DNA from 2 places in the Streptomyces sp. NPDC060028 genome. Region 1 is predicted to be linked to the other one. Evidence: riboswitches for the same ligand, from Rfam matches in the RefSeq annotation. Region 1 holds a riboswitch; the other holds the start of a gene.
The links. Region 1 has a riboswitch for cobalamin ahead of ACFWBF_RS10225 (cobalamin biosynthesis protein). Riboswitches for the same ligand answer to the same signal wherever they lie in the genome.
Positions count from the first base shown of each region.

Region 1 (10,080 bases):
CCCGTGCTGGAACGGCAGCACCCCGTACGTCGCCCGCCCCGTGAGCCCGCGCAGCATCTCCATGCCGGGCTCGAGCAGCGAGACGTCGCCGCGGAACTTGTTCACCAGGTACCCGGCGATCAGCGACTGGTCCTCGGGCGACAGCAGCGCCGTCGTCCCGAAGAAGGACGCGAAGACCCCGCCCCGGTCGATGTCCCCGACCACCACCACCGGGAACCGCGCGGCCCGCGCGATCCCCATGTTCACGATGTCGGTCCGGCGCAGGTTGATCTCGGCCGGACTCCCCGCCCCCTCGCAGATCACGGCGTCATACGTGCCCCGCAGCTGCTCCAGGCAGTCCGTGACGATGCCGAGCAGCTGCTCCTGGCGCCCCCCGTGGTAGCCACGGGCGCTCATCTCGCCCACCGGCTTGCCCAGCAGCACCACCTGGCTGCTCCGGTCGCTGCCGGGCTTGAGCAGCACCGGGTTCATCAACGCGGTCGGCTCCACGCGCGCGGCCTGCGCCTGCATCGCCTGCGCCCGCCCGATCTCGGCGCCCTCCCGCGTCACGAACGAGTTCAGCGACATGTTCTGCGCCTTGAACGGGGCCACCTTGACGCCCTGTCGGGCCAGCCAGCGGCAGATGCCCGCCGTGACCACGCTCTTGCCCGCGTCCGATGTCGTACCGGCGACCAGCAGTCCGCCGCCGCGCCTCGCGCCGCTCATGCGCGCCGCCCCTTCCTCTTCGTACGGGAGACCAGCAGCCGGGCCGCCACGCAGGCCCCCAGCGCCAGCCACGTCACCTGCCGCGAAAGACGTACCGCCCGCTCGATGTCCGCGACCTCCACGGGCCGCCCCGCCCCGCCGTTCAGCACGGCCCGGTGCTCGACCCGGCCCCCGTACGCGAGCGTCCCGCCCAGCCGTACGCCGAGCGCCCCGGCGAACGAGGCCTCCACGGGCCCGGCGTTGGGGCTCGGGTGGGCGGCGGCGTCCGCGCGCCAGGCCCGTACGGCCCCCCGCCGGTCGGGGCCGGCCACCACGGCGGCGAGCGCGGTCAGCCGGGCGCCCGGCCAGCCCGCGACGTCGTCCAGCCGGGCGGAGGCCCAGCCGTAGCGCAGGTGGCGGGGCGACTTGTGGCCGACCATCGCGTCCAGGGTGTTCACCGCGCGGAACGCGAGCAGCCCGGGGACGCCGGCGAGGGCTCCCCACACCAGGGCCCCGACGACCGCGTCGGAGGTGTTCTCGGCGACCGACTCCACGACGGCGCGGGCCATCTGCTGCTCGTCCAGGGCCTGTGGGTCGCGCCCGCACAGGTGAGGCAGCCGCTCCCGGGCCACCTCGGCGTCCCCGGCGGCGAGCGCCCCGCCGATGGCGCGGGCCTCCCGGCCCAGCGAGGTGCCGCCCACGACGGCCCAGGTGGCGGCCGCGGTCAGGGCGATACGGGCTGCCGCGGGCCGGGAGCGCACGGCTCGCGCGCCCAGCGCGCCGACGGCGGCCGCGCCCCCGGCGCACAGCAGGGTGTGCAGGACGCCTCGGGCGCGGTCGTCGCGCCACAGGGCGCGCTCGACGGCGGCGGCGGTTCGTCCGAAGGCTGCCACGGGGTGCCCTCGGCGCGGATCCCCGAGGATCCGGTCGCCGATCAGGCCCGCCGTGGCCCCGTACGCGAAAACGCGATCGGCACGCATGGTGGCAGGTATGTCCTCACTCAGGGTCCGCGCCCTGGTTCGACGTGACCGGCGACGAGAGTTCCTGGCTCCCGGATCGCACTCGGCCGAGTGGTCCGGTGACAGTGGCGGGACCGCGCCGGATTCGCACCGGACTTCCTCTCCATGCCGCCGTATTGGCTCGGGCAGTCCACCACGCACCGCGAAGGCCCGTCAACTCGCCGTTGACCTGGGACGGGGCAGGCGACGGGGTAGGCGACGAGGTATGCGAAAGCTCCCCCCGGGACAAACCCGGAGGGAGCCTTGACGCGTGGTGCGCAGGTGCCTCAGCTGATGATCAGGTAGATGCCGTACGTCACGGCCACCGCGCACAGCGCGAAGCAGGCGTACGCGCCGCTGCGGGCCAGGGTGGCGGCGCCGCCCTGCTCGGTGGCGGACTCGTGCTTGGAGAGGCCCACGAGACCCAGGGTGAAGAGGGCCACGAGCGCGACGGTGGCGGAGAGGCTGACCCCGAAGACGGAGCCGAGTGCTGCCCAGTCGATCTTCATACTGCCGTTTCCTCTGTCGTTCTCGGGGTCAGACCGCGGCGGCCGGAGCCGCAGGGGTCGTGAGGGTCGCCGTCGCGGCCGGGATGGTGGCCTTGAGGTCTTCGTCCGTCACCGCGGCGGTCGTGCCCGCGGTCGGCGGGACGGCCACGGCGGCCATGGCGGCGGTGACCACGCCGGGCTGCTCCGCCTCGGTGGCGGCGAGCGGCTCCACGTCGTTGACGTTGTGGTGGTCGACGACCTGGCGGCGGGAGATGACCCAGATGGCGAAGCAGGAGGCGACCAGGAAGAGCGCGACGGCGACGACGCCGACGTCACCGGTCCGCATGACCAGCTCGGCGCCGGAGGCGACCAGGGCCGCGGCCGGCAGGGTCAGGCCCCAGGCGATGAACATGCGGGTGGCGGTGGACCAGCGGACCACACCGCCCTTGCGGCCCAGGCCCGCACCCATGACCGCGCCGGAGCAGGCGTGGGTGGTGGAGAGGGAGAAGCCGAGGCTGGAAGAGGCCAGGATGACGCTGGCGGCCGAGGTCTGGGCGGCGAAGCCCTGCTGCGGCTGCAGCTCGGTCAGACCGCTGCCCATGGTGCGGATGATGCGCCAGCCGCCCAGGGAGGTGCCCAGCGCGATGGCCATGCCGGCGGAGACGATGACCCACACCGGCGGGTTGGAGCCGGGGGCGAGCGCACCGCCGGCGATCAGCGCCAGGGTGATGATGCCCATCGTCTTCTGCGCGTCGTTGGTGCCGTGCGCGAGGGAGACGAGACCGGCCGAGGCGATCTGGCCGGCGCGGTAGCCCTTGGTGGAGGTCTTCTCGCCGACCTTGTTGCCGAGCTTGTACGTGACCTTGGCGGCCAGCAGCGCGGCGATTCCGGCGACCAGGGGCGCGGCGAGCGCGGGGATGAGCACCTTGGTGACGACGACGCTGCCGTTGACGGCGTCGAGGCCGGCGGAGGCGACCGCGGCACCGATCAGACCGCCCATGAGGGCGTGGGAAGAGCTGGAGGGGAGCCCGACGAGCCAGGTGACCAGGTTCCAGAGGATCGCGCCGACCAGGGCGGCGAAGATCACTTCTGGCTGAATGCCCTCTTCGTTGACCAGGCCCTTGGAGATCGTCTTGGCGACCTCCACGGACATGAACGCGCCAACGAGGTTCAGCACGGCGGACATGGCCACCGCAGTCTTGGGCTTGAGGGCGCCGGTCGAGATGGTGGTGGCCATCGCGTTGGCCGTGTCGTGAAAACCGTTCGTGAAGTCGAACACGAGAGCGGTGATGATCACGATCCCGAGGAGAAGCGTTATGTGCTCCATTTACCCAGGCTTCTGTTTGACGTCAGTGGCTCGTGGACCGTAAGCAACCTGGATGAACGGAAGGTGAACTGACATGGGCGGTGTGGTGTCTGCCCGAGACGTGTGATCGGGACGTTTGTCCCCCCACTGGCGTAGATATACCCATTAATGCACGTCAGGGCCCGGTGAACGGAACCCACGGCAAGGGACTTCCGGCGCCCCGGCTCCCTCGCACGGCCCCGCGAGGAGATCCAGATCACCCTCCGTGGCGCGCCCGGTGGCCCCCGGGAGCCCCGGCCCCGACACTGGAGCGGTGCGCACCGCTACAGCGACGGCAGCGGCCGTCACCACGACCCTCCTGGGTACCGGCGCGGCCGCGGTCGTGGCCGCCGTCCTGGCCGGCCGGTACGCCGCCGACGCGGCGCTGCGGCCCGAGCTCGGCCGCCCCCTGCCCGGCGGGCCCCGGCTCAGCGTCCACTCCACCGCCGCCGGCCGCATCGAACTGACCCGCTCCCTGGCCTCCCTGCGCGCCGGTACCTACGGACTGACCGCGCCCGGGGTGCACGCGGTCGTCGGCCCGGTGATCGCCGACGCCCCGCACGATCCCGACACCGTCGTACGCCGTCTGCTCGCCGTCACCCACGGCAGCCTCGACCCGGGCACCCGCGTCACCCTGACCCCGCAGGTGCACCTGGGCAATCCGCGCACCGCCCTCGGCCTCGACCACGCCGACGTGGACATCCCCGGCGAGCTCGGGGCGCTGCCCGCCTGGTTCGTGCCCGCCGCCCGCGACACCTGGGTGATCACCGTCCACGGGCTCGGCGCCACCCGCGAGCACCCGATGGTGGTGATGCCCTTCCTGCACCGCCACCGGCTGCCCGTCCTCGACGTGGCCTACCGGGGTGACCTCGGCGCCCCCGCCTCCCCGGACGGTCTCGGCCACCTCGGCGAGTCGGAGTGGCGCGACCTCGACGCCGCCATCCGCTACGCCCTGCGCTACGGCGCCCGCCGCGTGATCCTGCACGGCTGGTCCAGCGGCGCGGCCATGGCCCTGCGGGCCGCCGAGCGCTCGGCGCTGGCCGACCGGATCTCCGGGCTGGTGCTCGACTCGCCCGTCCTCGACTGGCACGCCACCCTGCGCGCGCTCGCCGCGGCCCGCCGCACCCCGGCCGTGCTGCTGCCCTTCGCGGTCCGGGCGGCCGAGGCGCACGCCGGACTGCGGGCCGACCACCGGGCGCCGGGGGCGGACCCCGGCGCGCTGAAGGTGCCCGTCCTGATCTTCCACGGCCCGGACGACACCCTCGCCCCTTGGGAGCCCGCCCGCCGGCTCGCCGCCGCGCGGCCGGACCTCGTCACCCTGCGCCCCGTTCGCGAGGCCGCGCACGGGGCGATGTGGAACGCCGACCCGGCGGGTTACGAGGAGGCCTTGCGCCGCTTCCTCACCGCTCTTGTGTAAAGGCCGTGTGCCGTAGGAGGCAGGGTGGGTGGTTTGTCCTATTATCTCCCGGTGGTCACAGGTGGAACTGGCTGGTTCCGTTTGGGCTTTCGGCCGGTGACGGGCGAGACTGCTTCCGTGACGTCCCGAAAGCCTGATGAGCAGTTGGCTCGCGACTCCAGACTCCGCCTCGTCTCCCCGCGGTCCGTTGCCACGGCCCGCAAGGCGGTGACCGACCGGCGAACCCGGACCACCCCTAGGCCTCCGGCGGGCACCCCCGCCACGGCCGACCTCGCGAACCGGGCCCGCGCCTCGCTGGCCGACGCCGTACGGCTGGCGCGCTGGGCCGAGCTCAACCTCGGTGCCGGGGACGGCGGTCGGCCCGCCCCCGCGGCCGCGCTGCCCGCCTCCGACGTCGAACGTGCCGCCGCCGAACTGCACCTGACGCACGGCCAGATCCGGGTCGGCTGGGACCGGTCCCGGCTCGCCGGCCTGGTCGAGGTGCACGGTGGCCATGCCCGCCCCGGTTGGCGGCTGCGCGCCTGGGACCGCGACGACACCGCCGTACTGCGCGGCTGGGTCGCCCTCTTCGACGCCTGGTCGCTGGTCCACCCGGCCCCCGCCGACATCGCCCCCGCGGTCGTCGCCGAGGTCGTCGAGGCCATGCCCCAGCTGCTCTCCCTGCTCCAGCTGTCCGCCGGACCCGTGAGCGTCCCCGACCTGCTGGACCTGCTCGGACAGCGCGTCGAGGAACTGCGCGACGAACGGTGCGAGATCCCCTACGAGACCGCCGCGCCGGACGCCATGCCCGCCGTGGCCCCCGTGCCGCTCGCCCGCCTGCTGCGCTGGGCGCTCGGCGGACTCGCCGCGGTCGACGCCGTCACCCTCGGCCCGGCGCAGGCCACCCTCACCCCGCTCGGCAGCTGGGCGGTGTGGGTCAAGCTGGAGCAGATCTGCGTCGCCGCGCAGAGCCCGGCCGGGAACATCGAGCAGTCCGCCGCCGCCATGCTGCACGGGTGCGCCCGGCTCACCCCGGGCCCGGCCCGTGCCGAGTACCAGGCCTGGCTCGCCGCCCGGCCGGTCGGCCACGCCGTTTCCGAGCTGCTGCACGCGGCCCGCGGCGAGGACGCCCTGCTGCGCGGCCTGGCCTTCGAGGCCTTGCGCGTGGTCGGCGCCCCCGCCGAACCCGACGTGCGGGCGGCCTCGCGCGAGGCGACGCTGCGCCCCTACGCGCTGCTCTGGCTCGCCGAGCACGACGGGGTGGACCCCGACGAGGCCCAGGACGTCCTGACCGCCGAGGAGTCGACCTGGCTCTGGGTGGACACCGCGGCCGCCATCGCCGACCACGGCGAGGCCGACCTGCTGGCCCGCCACCTGGACTCGGCCGTGCGGACCACCGTCCCGCGACTGCTGGACGAGGTCCGCGCGGTCGGCCACCCCCGCACCGTGCAGGTGCTGGTCGCGCTGGCCGCCGCCCACCCCGACCCGGCCCTCGCCAAGGCGGTGCGCCGGGCGGCCTTCCAGGTCCACACCGGCGGCGCGTAGCGCCCCGTACGAGGGCAGTGGGGGGCGGAAGTGGAACCGGAAGCGGAACCGGAACCGGAAGCGCCGCGGGTCGGTCAGACCTGCGGCGCGTAGGTCCCGAAGCTCCAGATGTTGCCCTCGGCGTCTTTGGCCATGTAGTCCCGCGACCCGTAGTCCTGGTCGGTCGGCTCCATCAGGATCTGCACCCCGTGCTCGACGGCTCGGCGGTGGTGCGCGTCCACGTCGTCGACCACGACATAGACCCCCACCGGGCCCGCGCCCTCCATGGCCTTGTCGAAGACGCCGCCCCGGCCCTTGCTGCCGAGCATCACCGCGCCGTTCCCGTACGACAGCTCCGCATGCATCACGGCGCCGTCATCCCCTTCGTACACAGCCACCTGGGTGAAGCCGAAGGCCTCCGTCAGCTGCTGGATCGCGGACTTGGCGTCGCCGTAGAGCAGCGTCGGGTAAATGGACGGAACACCTGCCATGACGATCACTCCCTCTCGTGCAGTGCGGGTCGGTCAATGGGCCGGCAAGTGACCCGCACCACAGCATGGCAGGCGCCGCCGACAGTCAGCGGAAGGTGTTGCACTGGGCCATGTCGCCCGTGCGGTACCCCTGGTAGAACCACTGCTGGCGCTGCTCGGCGCTGCCGTGGGTCCAGGACTCCGGGGTCACCCGGCCCTGGAACTTCTCCTGGATCCGGTCGTCGCCGACGGCGGCCGCCGCGTCCAGGCCGTCCCGGATGTCCTGGTCGGTCAGGCTGGTGATCAGCGGGCGGCCCGTGGACTCGTCCGGCGTCGTCGTCGCGTGGCGCGCCCACACCCCGGCGTAGCAGTCGGCCTGGAGCTCGACCTTGACCGCGTTGCTGTTCGCGCCCTGCTGCCCGTCCTGGGCCCTTTGCAGGGTGCCGGTCAGGTTCTGGATGTGGTGCCCGTACTCGTGGGCGATCACGTACGCCTGGGCGAAGGGTCCACCGGAGGCGCCGAACTTCGTCCTCAGGTCGCCGAAGAAGCCGAGGTCCAGGTAGACCTGCCGGTCACCGGGGCAGTAGAAGGGGCCGACCGCCGCGGTCGCCGCCCCGCAGGCCGTGTTCACCCGGCCGGTGAAGAACACCGTCTGCGCCGGGCTGTACTGGCCCTGGCGCCGCTGGAATTCCTGCTTCCAGAAGTCCTGGACGCTGTTGACCACCGCGACCATCCGGCAGTCCTCCCGCTCGTTCGCGTCCTTGCCGGTCTTGCACGTCTGCTGCACCTGCGCGACGGAGGAGGAGGTCGCCGTGGGCTCCGAGCTGCCGTCGGTCAGGCCCAGCTGCTCCGGACCCACGCCGAACAGCAGCCCCATGATCAGTGCGATGAGACCGACGACGCCGCCGCCGATCGTGGCCTTCCCGCCCGGGATCCGGCCGCCGCCGCGCACGTCCTTGACCTCGGAAGTGTCCAGGTTGGCGTTGTCGTCGAACTGCATCCCGCACCGCCCTCGCATCCTCGTGGCCGCCCCTGCGGCGAGTATCAACCCGTTCATCCTGATGCGCGCCCGGGCGCACCGGCGTGATCCGTGGGCCGAACGGGGGACCCGGGGGCGAGGAGGCCGGCCGTCCGGCGGCCCGGAAAGTAGTTGCGCACCCCCGGTAGAATGACTCTCATGGCAAATCTCCTCGCGGATTAGCGGCGTCGAAGCTTCGCGTCCTGCCTTCCGCCGTCCCCACCCCGCCCTGGAGTATTTCCGTGATCACCGCCACCGGCGTCGAGCTGCGCGCCGGCGCCCGCGTCCTCATCGAGTCCGCTTCCTTCCGCATCGCCAAGGGCGACCGCATCGGCCTGGTCGGCCGCAACGGAGCGGGCAAGACCACCCTCACCAAGTGCCTCGCCGGCGAGGGTCAGCCCGCCGCCGGCTCCATCGCCCGCTCGGGCGAGGTCGGCTACCTCCCGCAGGACCCGCGCACCGGCGACCTCGACGTCCTGGCCAGCGACCGGATCCTGTCCGCGCGCGGTCTCGACGTCCTGCTCAAGAAGATGCGGATGAACGAGGAGCGCATCTCCAACGGCGCCGGCGCCACCCGCGAGAAGGCGATGCGCCAGTACGAGCGCCAGGAGACGGAGTTCCTCACCAAGGGCGGGTACGCCGCCGAGTCCGAGGCAGCGACCATCTCCGCGGCCCTCGGCCTTCCCGACCGGGTGCTCGGCCAGCCGCTGCACACCCTCTCCGGCGGTCAGCGCCGCCGCGTGGAGCTCGCGCGCATCCTCTTCTCCGACGCCGACACCCTGCTCCTCGACGAGCCCACCAACCACCTCGACGCCGACTCGATCGTGTGGCTGCGCGACTACCTGAAGAACTACCGCGGCGGCTTCATCGTGATCTCCCACGACGTCGACCTGGTCGAGACCGTCGTGAACAAGGTGTTCTACCTGGACGCCAACCGCGCCCAGATCGACGTCTACAACATGGGCTGGAAGCTCTACCAGCAGCAGCGCGAGGCCGACGAGAAGCGCCGCAAGCGCGAGCGCCAGAACGCCGAGAAGAAGGCTGCGGCCCTCAACTCGCAGGCCGACAAGATGCGCGCCAAGGCGACCAAGACCGTCGCCGCGCAGAACATGGCCAAGCGCGCCGAGCGGCTGCTGTCCGGCCTGGAGGCCGTCCGCGTCTCCGACAAGGTCGCCAAGCTGCGCTTCCCGGACCCGGCGCCCTGCGGGAAGACCCCGCTGACCGCCGAGGGCCTGTCGAAGTCGTACGGCTCGCTGGAGATCTTCACCGACGTCGACCTGGCCATCGACAAGGGCTCCCGCGTCGTCATCCTGGGCCTCAACGGCGCCGGCAAGACCACCCTGCTGCGCCTGCTGTCGGGCACCGAGAAGCCCGACACCGGCACGGTCGTCCCGGGCCACGGTCTCAAGCTCGGCTACTACGCCCAGGAGCACGAGACCCTGGACCCCGAGCGCACGGTGCTGGAGAACATGCGCTCCTCCGCGCCGGACCTGGACCTGGTCGCGGTACGCAAGACCCTCGGCTCCTTCCTGTTCTCCGGCGACGACGTGGACAAGCCGGCCGGGGTGCTCTCCGGCGGCGAGAAGACCCGTCTGGCCCTGGCCACGCTGGTCGTCTCCTCCGCCAACGTGCTGCTGCTCGACGAGCCCACCAACAACCTCGACCCGGCCAGCCGCGAGGAGATCCTGGGCGCGCTGCGCACGTACAAGGGCGCGGTCATCCTCGTCACGCACGACGAGGGGGCCGTGGAGGCGCTGGAGCCGGAGCGGATCATCCTGCTCCCGGACGGCGTGGAGGACCTGTGGGGCCCGGACTACCGGGACCTCGTGTCGCTTGCCTGACGTGTGATCCAGTTCCTTATGGATCATTCGGCTCAGGCGTGATCCATCATCTGAGTGAGACGGTCTCGTACCGCTGCACGCTCTTCGACGGCCCCGGCCGCATCCTCGCGGATGCGTGACCGGGGTCGCTCTTTTTCGACGTCCGGCCCCTGACCTGGTGATTCCTGCCGAGCGGTAAGGAGTGTGACGCAGGTCATGCGGCGGAAGAGGAGATTCCGTTCTGCTCGCATGTCCACTCCTCGGGAAATGCCGTCGTACCGACCTTGCTGAATGGGTGGCCAGGAAGCGTGGGAGGGGTGATCATGAGAAGTCCAGA
Region 1 covers NZ_JBHWVJ010000014.1:49,284-59,363, reverse strand. Annotated here, with positions in the region: gene ACFWBF_RS10230 (cobyric acid synthase) at 1-705, opposite strand, end outside; gene ACFWBF_RS10225 (cobalamin biosynthesis protein) at 702-1,664, opposite strand; cobalamin riboswitch at 1,702-1,845, opposite strand; gene ACFWBF_RS10220 (hypothetical protein) at 1,970-2,191, opposite strand; gene ACFWBF_RS10215 (anion permease) at 2,220-3,497, opposite strand; gene ACFWBF_RS10210 (alpha/beta hydrolase family protein) at 3,790-4,932, shown strand; gene ACFWBF_RS10205 (hypothetical protein) at 5,050-6,456, shown strand; gene ACFWBF_RS10200 (VOC family protein) at 6,531-6,926, opposite strand; gene ACFWBF_RS10195 (neutral zinc metallopeptidase) at 7,012-7,905, opposite strand; gene ACFWBF_RS10190 (ABC-F family ATP-binding cassette domain-containing protein) at 8,166-9,764, shown strand.

Region 2 (10,080 bases), on a different contig from region 1:
CCGACATGGGCGGGGTCTCCGCCGACGGCAAGGTGTTGTGGCTGTCGGGCCGCTACAACTCCGAGGTCTACGCGATCGACACGGCCAGCGGCAGGGAGATCGCCAAGATCCCGGTCGGCGGCGGTCCCCACGGCCTCGCCGTGTACCCGCAGCCCGGCCGCTACTCGCTGGGCCACACCGGCATCTTCCGGTAGGCAACGCGAAAGTGCCCCGGGAGCTCGCACAGCTCCCGGGGCACCGTCATGGGGTCACCAGGCGACGGGAAGCCGCTCCGGCAGCCGCTTGATGAAGCCGGTGCGCCATACGAGGTTCTCCGCGGGCACCGCGAGCCGCAGCCCGGGCAGTCGCTCGACCAGCGCCTCCAGGGCGATCTCGGCGTGCGCCCGGCCCAGTGCGGAGGCCGGGCAGAAGTGCCGGCCGGCGCCGAAGGCCAGGTTGGCGTTGGGGCTCTCGCGCTCCAGGTCCAGCTCGTCCGGGTTCTCGAAGGCCTCCGGGTCGAAGTTGGCCCCCTCCAGCAGGACGAGGACGAGCTCGCCCTCCTTCACCAGCACGTCGCCGACCTGGACGTCCGCCATCGCGATGCGCGGCAGGCCGTCACCCACCGACAGGTTCCAGCGCAGCAGCTCGTCGACCGCCTTGCCCATGCGCTCCGGGTGCTTGCGCACATACCCGATCAGCTCGGGCCTCTGGAGCAGCGCCAGTACGGCGAGGGTGAGGAAGGCCGAGGTGGACACCGCGCCCGCGCCGAAGAGGGAGACGGCGACGGTCGCGAACATGTCGTCGGTCAGGTGCGCCGACTCCGGGTCCGCCTCCTTCAGCTCGGCGAACCTGCCGAGGAGCCCCGTACGCTCCTCGGGAGGCAGCGCGAGCTGCGCCTTCAGCTGATCGGTGAAGTAGCCGACGTCCTTGTACCAGTTGAGCGCCGAGTCGGCGAACGGCTCGCGCGCGGTCATGAACGCGACGTCCAGCCCCGACATCAGACGCCGCCAGTCCTCGAACGGCACCCCCAGCACCTGGCAGTGCATGGCCGCCGAGAAGGGGTCGGCGAACCCCGCCCGGAGGTCCGCCGGGCCGCCCTCGGTGACGAGCCGGTCGATGAGCTCGCCGGCCGTGGCCCGCAGCCGGTCCCGGAGCCCCTTCTGGCGCGGGTTGAGCGCCTTCATCACCGCGTTGCGCAGGCCCGCGCTGTTGATGTTGCCCATGTTGTTGACGACCTCGGGCGGGATCGTCAGCGCGTACTGGCGCGGAACCCCGGCGTTCGCCGTGTCCTTCAGACTGAAGCGCTCGTCCTCCAGCACCTGCTTGGCCAGCGCGTAGCTGCTCACCAGCCAGGCCGGGTCCCCGGTGAGGGTACGGACCTTCGCGACGGGCGCCTTCTCGCGCAGCCAGGTGCACTCCTCCGGGAGGACGTCACCGCGCCGCGAGAGCGGGAAGTCGAGGAGCGGCTGCTCCCGGGTCTCCTGGCCCTCAAGCTGCTCGACGCTCATCGACGTTCCCTTCGGTCGGTGCGTGGTTCGTGTGCGGTACGGCGCCCGTGGCCCCGGCCGGTTCGGGCCGTACGACGGCGTACGCCTGGTTGCGGGTCGCGCGCAGGCCCCCGCCCCGCGCGAACAGGACATCGGTCATCGGCATCTTGACGTGGTAGGCCGCCACCGAGGACGGCACGTCGAGAATGCTCGGGGTGTCCACGAAGAACGGCAGCTCGGCCGCCATGTAATCGAAACAGACCTGCAACTGGCTGTCCGTGATGGATTCACCTTCCGGCAACTTGGAGCCGACAAAATGAAGGGCCATTTTCTCGCAGCCCTTGCGGAATTCGTCGTCGGTCTCCAGAAAATGCAGTACGCGCCGGTGCAGTAGTTGGTAGACGGGATTCGTCTGGAACTCCGAGAGTGCCCTCACTCGGATTTCGGGGAGCGGAGGCCCTGATTCCTCCACGCCCTTGAGAATCCGCCGCCGGACTGCCTTGATTTCCTTCGTCGCGCGCTTCTCGGCGTGTTCCCGGGTGTAGCCGAAGGCGGCGAACATCCGGTCGACGTGGAGGTCTGCGTAGACGAAGTCGACCTGCGCGAAGCGGGTCGTGGCCCATCGGGCGAGGCTGGTGATGCGCTCGGAACTGAAGTAGCTGTTTCCAGGACTCACTCCGATGAGCACATGGTCGCCGTCTTCCCAGATATGGCGGCAGGTGCGGGTGAAGGGCAGAACTTCGAATGATGCGTCGGCTGTGATCGTCACCTGTGTGTCGCCCTTGTTGCCGCTTGTCCCTGGGAGCCCTGCGCTCCTGGTGTGGCGGCAATGTCAGTACGTTATGCCGTGGCCCCGGAGCGTGACAAGTGGGGGCCGGATTTGTTGGCTGGAATTATCGCTTCCGCATTACGGAAGGGTAATGGAATATCTATCTGCCGCTCGAACGGGACCCGCGGGAACGGCAGGCTCCGCAGGCCGCTACCCTGAGCCGGTCAACAAGCACCAAGAAGGGGTGGACCCAGTGGCGGACATCGAGAGCGCACGGACGACGTTCGGCAAGTTCGACGCGGACGGCGACGGCTTCGTCACGGCCGACGAGTACAGCGCGGCCATGAAGGCGATGGGTGACGCGTACGTCACCGGCGCGGTCGCGGACGCCGTGATCGCCGCCAAGGACTCCAACGGCGACAAGCTCCTCAGCTTCGACGAGTTCTGGGCCTCCCTGAACAAGTAGGCCTCGCATCCGCCCCCGCCCGCCTGTCGCAGCGGGGGCGCGTCAGGCGCCGGGTCACCCGGCGGCCGGAGCGGTCCGAGACCGGTCCGGCGATCGCCGCCGACCGGTGTCCTGCCAAGGGAACGGGGTCAGGTCCGGCTCGACCCAGCCGGTCTTCGCCTGTGAGCCGGCCAGCGTCGCCGGACGGTAGAAGCGGGTCAGAAGGCGCTTGTCGAGCAGGACGGGGTGGTGGCCGGCGAACGCGGTGAAGTCCTCGTCGCCGTGCTCGGCCGCGTGATGGCCCACCAGTTCCACCCAGGCTCGGCTGACGGTCGCGTGGTACTTCTGGGGCGCGCCCGCGTAGCGCGCGGTGCGCTGGATGCCGTCGCTGACCAGGCCGACCGCCGCAGGCGTGCCGAACCGTCGCACGGCCAGCCATGTCAGATGTACGTGCTCCCGATGGCCGAACTTCCCGGCGGTCGCGGTCACTTCGGCCATCAGTGCGTCGAAGTCGGCGGGCTGGGCGGTCATGAGGACACCTCGGTCAGGGCTTGCAGGGCGGCGCGCAGGCAGGCGATGGTGTCGGCCGGCAGGCCGTGCAGTGCGCGACGCTCCAGGTCGGCGATGGCCCGGCGGATCGTGGCGGCGGCCACCTCGCCGGAAGCGGTGAGTTCGATGAGCACCGCGCGGCGGTCTCCAGGGCGGGTGCCGCGGGTGATGTGCCCACGTCGTTCCAGGCGGTCCAGCACGCTGGTCAGCGTGGTGGGGCGGGTGCCCACGGCCGCGCCGAGCTCGGACACGGTCCGGCCCCGGCCGTCGGCGAGATTGGCCAGCGCGTTGATCTCGGAGGGCGTCAGGTCCAGGTCGACCAGCTCCGCTGCGAGCACCTGCAGGGTGGCGTGGGTGGCCCGCTGGAGCGCGAGCAGGGCCGACCACTCGGATGGCGCGATTTCGGACTTCATGATTTTGGACTATACGATTTCGTATAACCTGCTGCAAGCCGGGCCCCGGCCTGCCACGCGGGGCCGAGTCAGACCGCGCTGCCGCCGTCCCGGGCCGTCAGGTCCTCGAGCTCGGTGAGGGCCTCTTCCAGCCAGGTCAGCCAGAAGCTCTCCAGGGCGATCCCGCCGTGCAGCACGAGCCGGCGCAGCCGGTCCTCGACGGCGTCCCGCTGCGGGGGGAAGTCCTTCGCCTCGATGGCCTCGTACTCCGCCAGCTGGCCCCGGTGCAGCTCCAGATGCCGGCGCAGCTCCGCGCCCAGCCCCTGCGGGCCCACCACGCCCGCCGCGCGGATCCGCAGCAGCAGCGGGTCGCGCATCGGCTTCGGGTCCTGGCTCTCGCCGACCCACCGGGCCAGCTCGGCGCTGCCGTCGGGCAGGACCTCGTACTCCTTCTTCTGCCCGCGCACGGGCGCCTCGCTGGGCAGCGCCCGGATCAGCCCGGCCTCCTCCAGCCGGCCGAGTTCCCGGTAGATCTGCTGATGCGTGGCCGACCAGAAGTAGCCGATCGACTTGTCGAACCGCCGGGTCAGCTCCAGCCCGGACGAGGGCTTCTCGAGCAGGGCGGTGAGGATGGCGTGCGGCAGCGACATGCGGCCATCCTAAGTTTGCGGGGGCCCGCGGGACCTGCGGCGCCGTCGTCGTCTACCGCCAGGCGGCCAACGCCTCCGGGATGCGCGGGCCGGGGGCGTCCGGGCCCAGCAGGCCGTGGGCGCGCAGGAAGGCCGTCACCGTCGGGGACCAGGCCCGGCGCAGGCCCGCCGAGGCCAGCAGGGCGGGGTCCGACAGGAGGGTCTCGGCCGGGCCGAGGCGGATGCCCGACGGGGTCAGGAGCGCCGCGTCGTCGGCCCAGCGGACCGCCAGGTCCACGTCGTGCGTGGCCATGACCACCGTGGTGCCCCGTTCGCGCAGGCCCGCCAGGGCGTCCAGCAGCCGCTCCTGCCCGTCCGGGTCGAGGCCCGCCGTCGGCTCGTCCAGGATCAGCACGCGCGGCGCCATCGCCACCGCCCCCGCGATGGCCGCGCGCTTGCGCTGCCCGTACGAGAGCAGGTGCGTCGGGCGGTCGCGCAGGGCCGTGATGTCCAGCGCGGCCAGCGCCGAGTCCACGCGGGCCCGTACCTCCTCGGGCGCCAGGCCCAGGTTCATCGGGCCGAAGGACACGTCCTGTTCCACCGAGGCGGCGAAGAGCTGGTCGTCCGGGTCCTGGACCACCAGCTGGACCGCCGTGCGCAGGCGCGTCAGGCCCTTGCGGTCGTGGCTCACCTCCGCGCCGTCGAGCCGCAGCGCGCCCGTGCCCGGCCGAAGGCCCCCGCTCAGCAGCCGCATCAGCGTGGTCTTCCCGCTGCCGTTGCGGCCCAGCAGCACCAGCGCCCGGCCCTGCGTGATGCCGAAGTCCACGCCGGACAGGACGGCCGGGCCGTCCTCGTACGCGTAGCCCGCATCCACCAGTTCCACCAACGGCCTCACAGGTAAAGCCCCTTCAGCAGGAGAGTCAGGGTGATCAGTGCGCTCAGCAGGGCGCCGGTCGCCGCGAGGAACCGCCACGACAGCGCGGCCTGCGGTACGAGCACCCGCAGCGCCCCGTCGTAACCCCGCCCGGCCAGCCCCACCTGGAGCCGCGCCGCGCGGTCGAAGGCCCGTACGAACGAGGTCGCGGCGAGACCCGCGAGGGAACGCCACACCGCGGCCCGGCCGGTGTGCCCGAGGCGGGCCGCCTGGGCCTGGCGGACCTGGGCCATCGAGTCCAGCAGCAGGAAGCCGATCCGGTACATGACCAGGGCCACGTCCACCACCGGGGCCGGCACCCCCGCCCGCACCAGCCGCGGCAGCACGTCCGAGACGGGGGTGGTGAAGGCGAACAGCAGCAGGCCGAGGGAGGCCGCCGAGGTGCGCAGCAGGAGTTCCGTCGCATGGCGCGGGCCGTCGGAGGCGAGCGAGACGAACCCGGCGGGACCGCCGACGGCGAACAGCAGCGGCAGCGCGCCGGTCAGGCAGAAGCCCAGCGGGGCCCGGAAGGCCCGCCACAACTGCCGCCGGGACACCCCGGCGGGGCCGAGGAGCAGCGCGAGGGCGGCGGCGGCGACCAGGGGCCCGCCGGGCCACGGCGGCAGGCACACCGCGGTGACGGTCAGCCCGACCCCCAGCAGCGCCTTCTCCAGCGGGTGGCGGTGGCGCCAGCGGCTGCCGTGCGCCGCGACGTCGATCGGCAGCACCGCGCTACGCCTCCGGCGCGGCGGCCGGCGCGGCGACCGGGGCGCCGACCGGGGAGGAGACCGAGGCAGTGTCCGAGGCGGCGGCGGCCTGCGCCGCGCCCTGGCGGCGGCCCTTGCGGACGCCGAAGTAGTACGCGAGCACCCCCGCGCCGAGCGCCGCCTGGAGGGCGAACAGCGCGGACTCCACCTCCCCGGACGGGGGCTCGTACAGGGGCGAGAACCACGGCTCGTAGTCCGGCTTCAGCTCGGTGATCGCCGACTCCGCCTGGGCGTCGGCGCCCGTGAACGGCTCCTCCTTGTCATCGCCCAGCCCCAGCGCGAGCGGGAGGACGGCGAGCGCCGCGACCAGGAGCAGCAGCAGGGTGTTGATCTTCGCGTTCCGGCTCATCACAGCGCCGCCTCCTGCTTCGTGGCGCCCTTGGCGGCGGTGAGCTTCGCGACGCCGAGCCGGACCAGGTCCGACTTGCTCGACTGGATCAGCAGCCGCATCACGAGCACGGTCAGCAGGCCCTCGCTCACCGCGAGCGGGATCTGCGTGAGCGCGAAGATCTCGCTGAACTTCTCGAGCGAGCCGAGGAATCCGGTGGCCTCGTCGGGGAAGGCCAGCGCCAGCTGGACGGAGGTGACGCAGTAGGTGACCAGGTCGGCGAAGAAGGCGCCGAAGAAGACGGTCACCATCAGCGGGACGTCGAAGCGCCGCAGCAGCCGGTAGACCCCGTAGCCCGCCCAGGGGCCCGCGATGGCCATCGAGAAGACGTTGGCGCCGAGGGTGGTCAGGCCGCCGTGGGCCAGCAGCAGGGCCTGGAAGAGCAGGGTGATCGTGCCGAGCACCGCCATGATCGGCGGCCGGAACAGGATCGCGCCGAGCCCGGTGCCGGTGGGGTGTGAGCAACTGCCCGTCACCGAAGGGATCTTCAGGGCGGAAAGGACAAAGGTAAACGCTCCGGACGCCCCGAGGAGCAGAGTGCTCTCCGGATTGGCCTTCACCTCGCGGGTGAGGGCGCGGACGCCGTGTACGACAAAGGGAGCGGACGCGGCGCCCCAGGCGACCGCGTGCAAGGGGGGCAAAAACCCCTCGGCTATATGCATGAGTGGGGAGACCTCTCCAGCACCTCGTGGATGGACAACGCACCCCGGCCGGTCTCCTGGCTCACGGGTGCTGATGCCCTGTCTCCGCCTTCCCGGGCGGCGCGGAACCTCCCGCGCAGCCCAGTGGCTTCCCGCAAGAGTGGAGCCGGACTTCCCGTTCACAGTGGCGAGGGCCGCACCGGTTTCCCACCGGTTTCCCGAACACCAAGGCCCGCTGACCCTAGTCGCCCGGACGGACCAGTAACAACCCGCCCCAATCCGGACGGACGCGGTCCGGTGGCCGGGCCGGACGGCGGCCGGGAGGGTGGGGGAGTGGCCGCTGACTTCGATTATTCGGACCTGACCGCCGTCTACGTGAACTGCACGCTCAAACGCTCGCCCGAGACCAGCAACACCGAGGGCCTCATCGACAAGAGCCGCGCCGTCATGGCCGCGGCCGGCGTGCGGACCTCGCTGATCCGCGCCGTGGACCACGACATCGCCACCGGCGTCTGGCCGGACATGACCGAGCACGGCTGGGAGAGCGACCAGTGGCCGGTGCTCTACAGCCAGATCATGGACGCCGACATCCTCGTGCTGTGCGGCCCGATCTGGCTCGGCGACAACAGCTCCGTGATGAAGCAGGTCATCGAGCGCCTCTACGCCTGTTCCTCGATCCTGAACGAGCACGGCCAGTACGCCTACTACGGGCGCGTCGGCGGAGCGCTGATCACCGGCAACGAGGACGGCGTCAAGCACTGCGCCATGAACATCCTCTACAGCCTCCAGCACCTCGGCTACGCGATCCCGCCGCAGGCCGACGCCGGCTGGATCGGCGAGGCCGGGCCCGGACCCTCGTACCTCGACCCCGGATCGGGCGGCCCGCAGAACGACTTCACCAACCGGAACACGGCCTTCATGTCCTGGAACCTGATGCACCTCGCCGCCCTGCTCAAGCGCGCCGGCGGCATGCCCGCGCACGGCAACCAGCGCTCCGAGTGGGACGCGGGCTGCCGCTTCGACTTCCCGAACCCCGAGCACCGCTGAAGCCCCCTCGGGTCCGGCGGCCAGATGAGACTCCGCCCGGCGAGCTGGGGCGGATCCGGTGCCCGGGGCGTACGACGCCCCGGGCACCGGTGATCAGCACGTGGCGGGATGCGGGAAGTCGACGACGAGCCGCTCGGGCGAGTGCAGGACGGAGGTGCTGTGGGTGGGAGCGGTGTCGAAGGCGGCGCCGAAGGTGACGTAGCCCTCGTAGTCGCCGGTCAGGGCGATCCCCTTGAGCTTGCTCAGGTGGATCTTCTGGAGTTTCGGGCCCTGGTAGACGTTGTTCCCCGCGTCGTCGTGCCCGGCGGCGGGGTGCAGCCGGATCGACAGGAAGTGCTTCCCGGCCAGCGGCACGGGCTTGCCGGACCCGTCGTAGACCAGCTCGGGTACGGGGGTGACCGTGACCGGGGGCACGTACCCCTGGAGGTCGATGACCAGCCGGTCGTACGTGCAGTGCCCGCCCCAGCGGGCGTTCACGACGAGCGGGGTCGGGGCGCGGGTGGCGGCGGAGGCCGGTGCGGCCAGTGCGACGCCCGCGGTGAGCAGGGCGCCCGTGATCAGGGCGGTGACCTGGCGGCGGCGTAGGTGGTTCATTTGCGTCCCTCCGAATCTCCTCAGACGGGACATCGGATGTCACAGATGAAGACACCGCCGCCGCGCCCGCGGTTCCCGGGGCCGCCCCTCAGCGCAGGAGCAGGGCGCTCAGCTCGGCGTCGAGGTCGTAGTGGCGCTGCTCCTGCCCTCGCGGCACCAGCTCCGTCATCCGCCGGCACAGCTCCCGTACGTCCTTCGCCCGGGCGGACACCAGGCAGCTCTGCGCGCCGTTGCTGAAGGCGAGGAAGATCCGCGGCTCGGTGCCCTCCCGGCGCGGCCAGACCTGGATGTCGCCCTCGCCGGTGGCGCAGGCCTGCCCGTCGAGCAGCAGCTCCCGGGAGAACACCCACCGCGCGAGGTGCATCCCGGCGCCCTCGAAGTCGAGGGCGAGCTCGTAGGGGCGGTCGGAGCGGTACACGAAAACGCCCCGCAGTGGGACCGGGACGGGCACCGCCTCCAACCGGAGCGCAAGGACGCGGTGTTCGGTGCTGGACATGCGGCCCGCCTCTCTCTCGGCGTGGGGGATTCGCGACCCACTCGGGCAAGTTAGCCCACTCAGCGGCTCCACCCCCGTGCCGAAGGTCCTCTCCGGCCGGGCCCCTGGACCCTTTTCCGCCAGCGGGGCGGGGGCGCACGGGGGCGGACGGGGGCACGGCTCCCGACCCGGAAACGGCGATTGCAGGCCCGTGCAACTCGCCTGCGTGACAAGGTGGTTGGGTGGAGACCGACCGCGCGACAGGGGAGCACCGGATGCGGCGACACCGATGGTCAGGACGGGCGCTGACCGCCCTGGCACTCGCGGTGGCGGCCGCCGGCTGCGGGGGCGACGGGGACCGGCAGGTCTCGCAGGACGGCAAGGGCGGCTACCCCTGGGTCGCGACGGAGGAGATCTGCAACGCGCTGCCGTACGGCGAGCTGGCCGACCCGCTCGGGGCCCGCCAGGAGGTCGCAGACCGCTCGGGGCGCAGCGGTGGCGGCGCGCCCGGCTTCACGTGCGTACAGCCCCTCGTCGAGACGGGCCCGGCGGTCTACGGGAACGCCAAGGTCGATCTGGACTTCGCCTTCACCGAGAGCGTCGACTTCGCCCGGGACGTCCACGCCAGGGACCGGGAGAACACGGCCAAGGACGTCAAGGACAGCGGCCTCGTGCCCGTGCAGGGGGTCGGGAAGGAGGCGTTCCGCTTCGGCTACGACAAGCCCACCGAACTGCACCAGGTCCGCGAGCTCCACCTCCGGGACAGCAACCTGCTGCTGGACGTGACGGTCACCGCCGACGCCCGGACGCCACCCACCCCCGAGAGCCTCAAGGCCCTGGACGCGGCGGTGGACGCCTTCGCCAAGGGCTGCCTGAAGGCCCTGCGCACGCGCGGCTAGTGCACGCGTGGGGGGCCCGGCGCGTGCGCCGGGCCCCCCACGTCAGTCGTTGCGGCGGATCAGCACTCGATGACGTTGACCGCGAGGCCGCCGCGGGCGGTCTCCT
Region 2 covers NZ_JBHWVJ010000024.1:80,545-90,624, reverse strand. Annotated here, with positions in the region: gene ACFWBF_RS14855 (YncE family protein) at 1-194, shown strand, start outside; gene ACFWBF_RS14850 (cytochrome P450) at 249-1,487, opposite strand; gene ACFWBF_RS14845 (tRNA-dependent cyclodipeptide synthase) at 1,468-2,235, opposite strand; gene ACFWBF_RS14840 (EF-hand domain-containing protein) at 2,489-2,701, shown strand; gene ACFWBF_RS14835 (hypothetical protein) at 2,756-3,211, opposite strand; gene ACFWBF_RS14830 (MarR family winged helix-turn-helix transcriptional regulator) at 3,208-3,642, opposite strand; gene ACFWBF_RS14825 (PadR family transcriptional regulator) at 3,711-4,271, opposite strand; gene ACFWBF_RS14820 (ATP-binding cassette domain-containing protein) at 4,324-5,145, opposite strand; gene cbiQ (cobalt ECF transporter T component CbiQ) at 5,142-5,891, opposite strand; gene ACFWBF_RS14810 (energy-coupling factor ABC transporter substrate-binding protein) at 5,896-6,279, opposite strand; gene ACFWBF_RS14805 (energy-coupling factor ABC transporter permease) at 6,279-6,980, opposite strand; cobalamin riboswitch at 7,009-7,227, opposite strand; gene ACFWBF_RS14800 (flavodoxin family protein) at 7,293-8,006, shown strand; gene ACFWBF_RS14795 (hypothetical protein) at 8,100-8,600, opposite strand; gene ACFWBF_RS14790 (SsgA family sporulation/cell division regulator) at 8,689-9,096, opposite strand; gene ACFWBF_RS14785 (hypothetical protein) at 9,351-9,974, shown strand; gene ACFWBF_RS14780 (L-serine ammonia-lyase) at 10,034-10,080, opposite strand, start outside.
Region 2: linked by a shared signal. The riboswitch ahead of ACFWBF_RS14805 (energy-coupling factor ABC transporter permease) and the one ahead of ACFWBF_RS10225 (cobalamin biosynthesis protein) in region 1 are both predicted to bind cobalamin.